Solitalea lacus: one gene and its partner. The protein of the gene in region 2 interacts with the protein of the main gene of each other region in a pairwise test. Links are inferred from orthologs where the notes say so. Each region holds a gene or a part of one and is shown on either strand. Other genes may lie near its edges.

Region 1 (4,643 bases), 1.4 Mb from region 2 along the record:
TTACCAGAACCGGTTCAAAAATCTTTTAAATTAGAGCAAAAGACAACTTTTTTTGCTACTGGAGTGTCTATCGTAATTCACCCTAATCATCCCTTGGTACCAATCATTCATATGAATGTTCGGTATTTTGAAACTCCGGAGGCGGATTTGAAATGGTTTGGAGGGGGTATTGACCTAACTCCTCATTACGTAAATGAAGAACAGGCTAAATTTTTCCATCAATCACTGAAAAATACCTGCGATCAGTTCAATGAGCATTATTATGAGCAGTTTAAACGTTGGGCTGATGATTATTTCTTTATCAAACATCGTAATGAAACGCGTGGAGTGGGAGGTATTTTCTTCGATCGTTTAGGAGAATCTGAGCATTTTACTATGAATGACCGATGGGAATTTGTAAAAGCTGTTGGTGAAACCTTTACCAAGGTATATGTGCCCTTAATAGAACAAAACAGAATTAAGGAGTTCACTCCTGAGCATAAAAATTGGCAATATCTACGCAGGAGCAGGTATGTCGAGTTTAATTTATGTTATGATGCGGGCACCAAGTTTGGATTGGAGACTAATGGCCGCATAGAGTCTATCTTAATGAGCATGCCTCCTCAAGCAAATTGGGCTTATAATTACCAACCATCACCCGGAACAGAAGAGGCTAAAACACTTGAACTGTTGAAAAAGGGAGTTAACTGGGTGTAAGTAAATTTTCAGAAGAATTTAAAGGAACGATCACTAACATTTTCTTGCTTAGTGATCGTTTTGTTTTTGAAGGAATAATAAATAAATTAAATTGCTAATATTATGCTTTAAGGCATAGTTTTAAGACTGAATTATCATTCAATTTTGTTAAATTCGCAGGCATTCTTATAATTTTTGAATCACCAAAGATCAATAAATGGCAGAAGAGAATAACGAACAGATAAACGGAAGTAAAATCATTCCTATTAATATTGAAGAGGAAATGAAAGCAGCTTACATCGATTATTCGATGTCGGTAATCGTTTCCAGAGCCTTGCCTGATGTTCGCGACGGATTGAAACCGGTACACCGCCGGGTTTTGTTCGGTATGCTTGAACTAGGAGTAGGCAGTAGTAAACCCTATAAAAAATCTGCCCGTATTGTAGGGGAGGTTTTAGGTAAATATCACCCACACGGTGATAGTTCCGTTTATGACACTATGGTGCGTATGGCCCAAAATTGGTCATTGCGGTACCCATTTGTTGATGGACAAGGAAACTTTGGTTCAATTGATGGTGATAACCCGGCAGCAATGCGTTATACGGAGGCTCGTTTGCGCCGTATTGCAGAAGAGATGCTGGCAGACATCAATAAGGACACTATTGATTTCCAGCTTAACTTCGATGACTCTCTTGAAGAGCCAACTGTACTTCCTTCAAAAATCCCTAACCTTCTTGTAAATGGTGCTTCAGGTATTGCTGTAGGTATGGCCACCAATATGGCTCCTCATAACTTATCTGAGGTAATAGATGCAACGGTTGCTTATATTGATAATCGCGACATCACTATTGATGAGTTGATGAAGTACGTTAAGGGGCCTGATTTTCCTACCGGAGCAACTATTTACGGATATGAAGGAATTAAAGATGCCTTTACTACCGGTCGCGGCCGGGTGGTAATGCGTGCCAATGCCGAAATCGAAACCTTGGAAAATGGTCGTGAACGCATTATCGTAAATGAGATTCCATACCAGGTTAATAAGGCAGTGATGATTGAACGTACGGCTGAGATGATTAACGAGAAGAGGATTGAAGGAATTTCTGAAATCAGGGACGAGTCGGACCGCGAAGGTATGCGTATTGTTTACGAGGTGAAACGTGATGCTAATGCTAATGTGGTTTTAAATAATCTTTATAAGTACACAGCATTACAAACATCGTTCAGTATCAATAATATAGCCTTAGTAAAAGGGCGCCCGATGTTGTTGAACTTGAAGGATATGATCCACTATTACGTAGAGCATCGCCACGAGGTAGTAATCAGACGTACTAAGTTTGAGCTTTCAGAAGCTGAAAAGCGTGCCCATATTCTTGAAGGATTATTAATTGCACTTGATCATCTTGATGAAGTTATCTCTTTAATTCGAAACTCTCCAACTCCAGATGAGGCTCGCGTAGGTTTAATGGACAAATTTGGATTAAGCGATATTCAGGCTCGTGCAATTTTGGATATGACGCTTCGTCGTTTAACCGGACTTGAACGAGACAAGATTAAAGATGAATATGCTGAATTAATGGCTACCATTGAACGTTTAAAAGCTATTTTGGCTGATGAAGGCTTAAGAATGGGAATCATTAAGGATGAGCTAAACGAAGTAAAAGATAAATTTGGTGATGAACGTAAAACTCAAATTGTTCACGCTGAAGGCGAAATAGACATTGAATCTTTAATTGAAAATGAAGATGTTGTAATTACTATTTCTCATGCCGGTTACATTAAACGTACTAAACTTACCGAATATCGCAAGCAAGGTAGGGGAGGTCGTGGATCAATGGGTGGCAGTACCCGTGAAGAAGACTTTATTGAGCACTTATTTATTGCTCAAACGCATAATTATATGTTGTTCTTCACCGAGAAAGGACGCTGTTTCTGGATGAAAGTTTATGGAATTCCGGAGGGTAGCCGTATATCCAAAGGCCGTGCAATGCAAAATCTAATTCAGATTGAAAGCGACGATAAGGTGAAGGCATTTGTCACGATAAAAACGTTGAAGGATGAGGCTTACCTTGAAAGCAATTATATTATGATGTGTACCAAGAAAGGTACCATTAAGAAAACCACCCTGGAAGCTTACTCGCGTCCTCGTATCAATGGTATCAATGCTATTTCTATTAATGAAGGTGATCAGTTGTTGGAGGCTCGTTTAACCACAGGTAGTTCAGAAATTTTAATGGCCCTTAGATCAGGAAGAGCAATTCGCTTTAACGAAAGCACGGTTCGTCCGATGGGACGTACTGCGGCAGGGGTGCGTGGTGTTACCTTGAGTGGAATTGACGATGAGGTGGTTGGAATGATTGCTGTTGATGATAAAGAAACAGCAGTATTGGTGGTATCAGAAAAAGGATATGGAAAACGTTCTGATATAGATGAGTATCGCGTAACCAATCGTGGTGGTAAGGGTGTTAAAACCATTAACGTAACCGAAAAAACAGGCCAATTAATAGCTATTAAGGATGTTAAGGAAACTGATGATTTGATGATTATCAATAAATCAGGTATTACTATACGTATTGGTGTTGATGAGTTGCGTGTAATGGGAAGAGCAACCCAAGGTGTTCGTTTGATCAAGCTTAATGAAGATGATGAAATTGCTTCAGTAGCTAAAATTGAGGATGCAGGAGAAGATACTGAAGGTGAAGATGTTGTAAATTTAGCTGATTCTTCTGCTAATGAAGATGCAACCGGAGATGAGTCTCAAGCGTCATCTGATAGTGAAGAAAATTAATTAATAAGATAAATAGTATATTCTGAAATGAAAAAAATCTTGTTATCTGGATTGTTTTTAGCAGCCGCTGTTGTTGCTAAAGCACAAAATGCGGAATTAGATAACGCCGAAAAAATGGTGATGCTCGGTCAGCTTGATAAAGCTAAAGAGTCAATTGATAAAGCCGCTGTTCATCCAAAGACTGCAAATCAAGCTAAAACTTTTTATTTAAAAGGTAAAATTTACGGCTCTATTGCTTTAGATACTACAAAAAAGAATTTGGATTATGATCCTGCAAAGGTTGCCTATGAATCTTTGAATAAAGCTAAAGAGCTTGATACCAAAAAGCAGTTGGATGAGACCGAGATGAAAAATGCATACTTCAACATTTATGCTTCTGCTTACAATAAAGGTATTGCGGCCAATAATGCTGAAGATTATCAAACCGCATTGAAAGAATTTAAGTTTGCTTCTGAAGTGAATCCTCAGGATACATCATTATACCTAAACATTGGTATTATGGCTGAGAAACTTAAAGATAACGCAACAGCCAAAGCTTCTTACCAAAAGCTTGCAGATATGAATTTTAACAAGGAGCCATACATTTATCACCAATTGGCTGAGTTATATAAAGCTGATGGTAATAAAGAGGCTGCAGTTGCCGCATTGGAAAAAGGTCGTAAGTTATTTCCTTCAGATAACACTTTGATGATCGATGAGATCAACTTTTATTTAAATGAAGGAAAATCTGATGTTATTATTGAAAAGCTGAATAAGGCTATTGCTACGGATCCTAAGAATAAAACCTTATATTTTACTTTAGGAGTAACTTATGAAAATATCAAAAAGCAAGCTGAAGCCATTGCTGCTTACAAAAAAGCATTAGAAATCGATCCAAACTATTTTGATGCTAACTATAATTTAGGTGCTTTATACTACAATGAAGCTGCTGAAATTATTAAGAAAGCCAATATGCTTCCTTCTAATAAAGTAAAAGAATATGATGCAGAGCGTGCTAAATTCCAGAAAAAAGCATCTGAAGCGCTTCCTTATTTAGAGAAAGCTTATGAAGTCAATCCTAAAGATCGTAACGTAATGATTTCTTTGAAAGAAGTATATGCTCGTACTAACCAAAAAGAAAAGTATGCTCAGATTGATGCAGCTTTAAAAGCGATCGAATAAGCTTCTTGATTTTATCATATAA
Region 2 (5,141 bases):
GGCTCTAATACGCCACCAATTCCAACACCACCACTTAAATGCACGTCTTTACCAATTTGAGCACACGAACCAACTGTTGCCCACGTATCAACCATAGTACCTGAATCAACATAAGCACCAATGTTTACGTATGAAGGCATCATAATCACACCTTTAGCTAGGAATGATCCGTAACGAGCCAAACCATGAGGAACAACGCGAACGCCAGACTCTTTAAAATCAGTTTTTAGCTTAATTTTATCATGGAATACAAACGGCCCTGCCTTAATTTCTTCCATTTCGCGAGTAGGGAAATACAAAATTACTGCTTTCTTAACCCACTCATTTACATGCCAACCACCCATAACTGGCTCAGCAACACGTAACTTACCTTTATCTAATAATTCGATAACTTCTTCAATAGCTAAAATTATGTCGCTGTAATTTAGCAGGGAGCGGTCTTCCCAGGCTTTTTCAACTTTGTCTTTTAGTGCACTTAAAGGCATTTGTAAAGGAATTTTAAAGATGAACTATTTAGTTTGAATATATATTGGATTTAAGGTTAAATCCATTGCAAATAACGCAATTTTTCACCAAAAACATGAACAGCAATGTCATTTAACTGTTAATTCTATACGAGGTTACACCATAAATTTGTACGTTAATTGTTAATTTGCATTATGAACGAGAGTGAAAAATTAAGAATTGATAAATATCTGTGGGCCATTCGTATCTATAAAACGCGCAGTCTTGCTACCGAAGCCTGTAAAGGTGGGAAAGTAAAACTTGAAGGCAACAATCTTAAACCGGCACATGTGGTTAAAGTTGATGAAGTTTATCATATTCAAAAAGGCATTGAAAAGAAAATTATAAAAGTGACGGGTTTGCTCGAAAACCGGGTAGAGGCAAAAAAAGCTGTATTATACTACGAAGACTTAAGTCCTATCAATACAGAACCTCGTCACATGTCGGTATTTACAGCTCCTGTCTTTACACGCGACCGAGGTACAGGTCGCCCAACCAAACGCGAAAGAAGAGACCTTGACGAGCTTCTGGAAAGTTTTGATTAGTATTTATAAGTCCATAAAATAAACGAAACGCGTCGGAGAATTCCGACGCGTTTCGTTTACAAAGCCTATGGCTCAAAAATTATTTTTTGGAAACCTGATATTCTTCGTTCAAACCTTTCAATACATCACCGGTAACATCTAAACTTTCATCAGCATATAAGATTGCACTATTACCTTTTGAATACGAAATCACCATTTTATATCCGTGATCCTGAGCATACTTCTTCAAGTAATCAGTTATTTTGGAATATAATTTCTCTGTTTCTTCTTGCTCTTCTTTTGCAGCTTGTCCGGCTAGGTTTTGTTGCAACATACCTAAGTCTTGCTGTTTTTTCTGCAAGCTTAAGCTTAATTGCTGTTGCTGCTCTTGAGTCATTCCTTGAGCTGCACGCTGAGCATTAGCCACTTCATTCTGAAAAGCTTTGCCTTTGCTTTCAAACTGCTGCTGACGGAATGTATTCTTTTCGTCAAGTTTCTTTTTTACATCAACAAAGTATTGATAGTGTTTTTGTAACGAATCAGAGTTTATGTAAACAATAACTTCAGATTTGGCTACATCAACTTTAGTTGCGGTTGAATCAGCTTTTTTTATTGATTTATTGCCGGCATTATCAGAACATGCCGCCATAATCCCTACCAGGGCAATACCACAAATTGGTAAAAGAGCAAATGATTTATTAAAGTTCATATTCAAAAATGAGTTTGCGGCAAATATAATTATTCAATCCATTTACAAAATTTTTTAATAAATAGATTTTCAATTGCCGCAAACTACCAAGCACACTGACACCAAAAAAGTTTTAGTTTTTACGAAGTAATGGTTAACGTATTCTCAGTTAAAGTGATATTATACAAATGCAATGCCCTAGTAGATCCACTTGCCCCAACCGGACCATTAATTACTGAGCCACTTAACGAATAACGACTGCTGTGTAAACTGCATTCGAGTCTATTATTAGTTTGATCATAAAATATTGTGCCGTGTTCATGAGGGCAAACAGCTTCAAGAGCCACAAATGAACTTGCCGCTAATGCGGTTGCAGTTCTAACTACAATAATACCTTGCCTAGTTTTGGAGCTGCCAACATTTGGCAGGTCGGCATCAACATTTAGATTAAAATTTACTGCCGAGGTATTCCCTCCGCCTGATGACGGAGCAGGATCATCACCACCGCCACCACAAGCCTCCATTAAGCTCCCGGTACAAACCAAAGCCGCTCCAATACCTAACTTTGCTAAAAATTCATTTCTTTTCATTTGTATAGATAATTAGTTTTATAGACAATGGAACATGACGAAAAAAACACATTCATTCTTCAGGTCGCATTTCATTTGTAAACTGGTTTAACAAATAGAATTACGCAACAGCTATTATCAAGGTTGCCTCCGGATAAATCTTTATTTTCTACACTATGTTTTTTGTTTCTCCTTGGTTTCTTCTAATCAAAACTTTAACAGATTAAAAATGTTAAAAAATAAGCAACCAGAACACTTTAATTATCGTCAATAAATTACTAATATCGAGCTATTAGGAGACGTTTTCCATTTCGGGAAGCGGCCTAAAAATCGTATATTTGAACTTTTGTAACAAAAGGATAACATGAGCGAAACAGCAGAAACTAAAACTGCGAATTATTCAGCGGATAATATTCAGGTTCTTGAAGGATTAGAAGCCGTACGTAAACGCCCGGCCATGTATATTGGAGATGTGGGCGTTAAGGGTCTACATCACTTGGTTTATGAAGTTGTTGACAACTCAATTGACGAAGCCTTAGCCGGCTTTTGTAATGATATTTACGTTACAATTCACAACGACAATTCAATTACTGTAAAAGATAACGGCCGTGGTATTCCTACCGGAATGCACACCAAAGAGAAAAAATCAGCTTTAGAGGTGGTTATGACGGTTTTACACGCAGGCGGTAAGTTCGACAAAGACACTTATAAAGTTTCTGGTGGTTTGCATGGTGTGGGGGTTTCCTGTGTTAACGCTTTATCAACCCACTTGAAAGCCGAGGTTCATCGTGAAGGAAAAATCTGGGTTCAGGAATATGAACGAGGGAAACCGCAATACGATGTTAAAACAGTAGGTGATACTAACATTACCGGTACTGTTGTTACCTTCTCTCCAGATTCGGAGATCTTCACCTTAACTACAGTATATAACTACGACACCTTAGCGGCACGTTTACGTGAATTATCGTATTTAAATAAAGGAATTCGCCTTACTTTAACTGATGAGCGCGAAACCAACGATGATGGATCATTTGTTTCTGACAGCTATTATTCTGAAGGTGGCTTAAAGGAATTTGTAACTTACCTTGACGGTAATCGTGAACCTTTAATTCCTGAACCAATTTACATTGACGGCAACAAAGGTGGAGTACCAGTGGAACTTGCCTTGCAGTACAACAGTACTTATACTGAAAACGTGCACTCTTATGTAAACAATATTAACACTATTGAAGGTGGTACGCACGTAGCAGGTTTCCGCAGAGGTTTAACCCGTACACTAAAAAGCTATGCTGATAAAAGCGGGTTGTTAAAAAATCTAAAGGTTGAAATCACCGGAGATGACTTCCGAGAAGGTCTAACTGCTGTTATTTCCGTAAAAGTTGCAGAACCGCAGTTCGAAGGTCAAACTAAGACCAAACTGGGCAATAACGAAGTAATCGGAGCAGTTGATCAAGCAGTGGGTGAAATTTTAAGTATTTACTTAGAAGAACATCCCAAAGAAGCCAAATTGATTGTTCAGAAAGTAGTTTTGGCAGCTACCGCACGTGCTGCAGCTCGTAAGGCACGCGAAATGGTACAGCGCAAAACAGTTATGACCGGTTCAGGTTTGCCTGGCAAGCTTTCTGATTGCTCAAATAACGATCCTGAAGTATGTGAATTGTATCTTGTGGAGGGTGATTCGGCAGGTGGAACAGCCAAACAAGGCCGGAATCGTAACTTCCAGGCAATTCTTCCTCTTAAGGGTAAAATCCTTAACGTAGAAAAAGCCATGGAGCACAAAATTTACGAAAACGATGAGATTAAGAATATTTTCACTGCAATGGGAGTCAGCATTGGCACTCCTGAAGATGACAAAGCACTTAACCTCACTAAACTTCGCTATCACAAGATTATCATCATGACGGATGCCGACGTGGACGGGTCGCACATTACAACGCTTATTCTAACCTTCTTCTTCCGTTACATGAAAGAGTTAATTGAGTTTGGTTATGTTTACATTGCCACTCCTCCATTATACATGGTTAAAAAAGGTAAGGATTTTGAGTACGCGTGGACTGAAGAACAACGTCTGGCAGCTATTGAACGATTAAAAGGGACAGGCAAGGAAGACAGTGTAAATACTCAACGTTACAAAGGTTTGGGAGAAATGAACGCTGAGCAGCTTTGGGAAACTACAATGAACCCGGATACCCGTACTTTACGCCAGGTGACCATTGAAAACGCTGCAGAATGCGACCATACATTTTCTGTATTAATGGGTGATGAAGTTGCACCTCGCAGAGAATTCATTGAGCGCCATGCCAAATACGCTAAAATTGATGCATAATAGCAGAATTGCAAAACGAATAAACTAAATAAAACGGTTATCGGTAACGATAGCCGTTTTTTATGCTTTTAAGGTAAGCAGTTTAGTATTATAGTCAATAATTGCTTTATACTTTACCAATACATCGCTCCCTAGGACTCCTATTACCTTTTCAAAACCCAGTTTTTCGTAAGCAATATTGATATGAGAAAGATCAAGTACGGCTGCATCATATGACTTAATAATTAAATTACCTAAGCCCATGTCAATTGTTGCCTTGTAGCATTGCATTGAATTGGTTCCCAATCCAGTTGATAATTTTTCATCCAAATGAAACACCTGATCACCGGCAATTTCCTGCAATAAGTCATGATCAAAAGCAGTTTTTGAAGCGCCAGTATCTAAAATAACTTTCTTTTTTACCCCATTAATGGTTATTTCAATTTTAGGATGATAACCCTCTCCATCCAAACTAAATACATCCATAGGTAAGGTATAAGTTTTGAGCCCGAATATTAATGTTGAAAGATTGAAATACATTTTATAGAGTT

The links.
Region 1: the proteins of gyrB (region 2) and gyrA interact in binary tests that used the Escherichia coli proteins (3 or more experiments, as listed by UniProt). The link is inferred for Solitalea lacus from one-to-one orthologs.

The regions. Positions count from the first base shown.
Region 1 is NZ_CP091740.1:2,875,025-2,879,667, reverse strand. The notes cover bases 541-3,676. They hold gyrA (DNA gyrase subunit A), read left to right. Parts: upstream 541-892; coding sequence 893-3,460; downstream 3,461-3,676. Other genes in these bases: L2B55_RS12420 (tetratricopeptide repeat protein), read left to right, coding at 3,488-3,676; hemF (oxygen-dependent coproporphyrinogen oxidase), read left to right, coding at 541-696. Outside these bases: more of hemF, read left to right, coding at 1-540; more of L2B55_RS12420, read left to right, coding at 3,677-4,621. UniProt on the Escherichia coli protein: A type II topoisomerase that negatively supercoils closed circular double-stranded (ds) DNA in an ATP-dependent manner to maintain chromosomes in an underwound state.
Region 2 is NZ_CP091740.1:1,501,400-1,506,540, reverse strand. Bases 2,190-5,130 are described here. They hold gyrB (DNA topoisomerase (ATP-hydrolyzing) subunit B), read left to right. Parts: upstream 2,190-2,649; coding sequence 2,650-4,611; downstream 4,612-5,130. Other genes in these bases: L2B55_RS06360 (aspartyl protease family protein), read right to left, coding at 4,672-5,130; L2B55_RS06370 (QcrA and Rieske domain-containing protein), read right to left, coding at 2,190-2,306. Also shown: L2B55_RS06385 (2,3,4,5-tetrahydropyridine-2,6-dicarboxylate N-succinyltransferase), read right to left, coding at 1-485; L2B55_RS06380 (RNA-binding S4 domain-containing protein), read left to right, coding at 660-1,049; L2B55_RS06375 (OmpH/Skp family outer membrane protein), read right to left, coding at 1,129-1,737; more of L2B55_RS06370, read right to left, coding at 1,857-2,189. UniProt on the Escherichia coli protein: DNA gyrase negatively supercoils closed circular double-stranded DNA in an ATP-dependent manner to maintain chromosomes in an underwound state.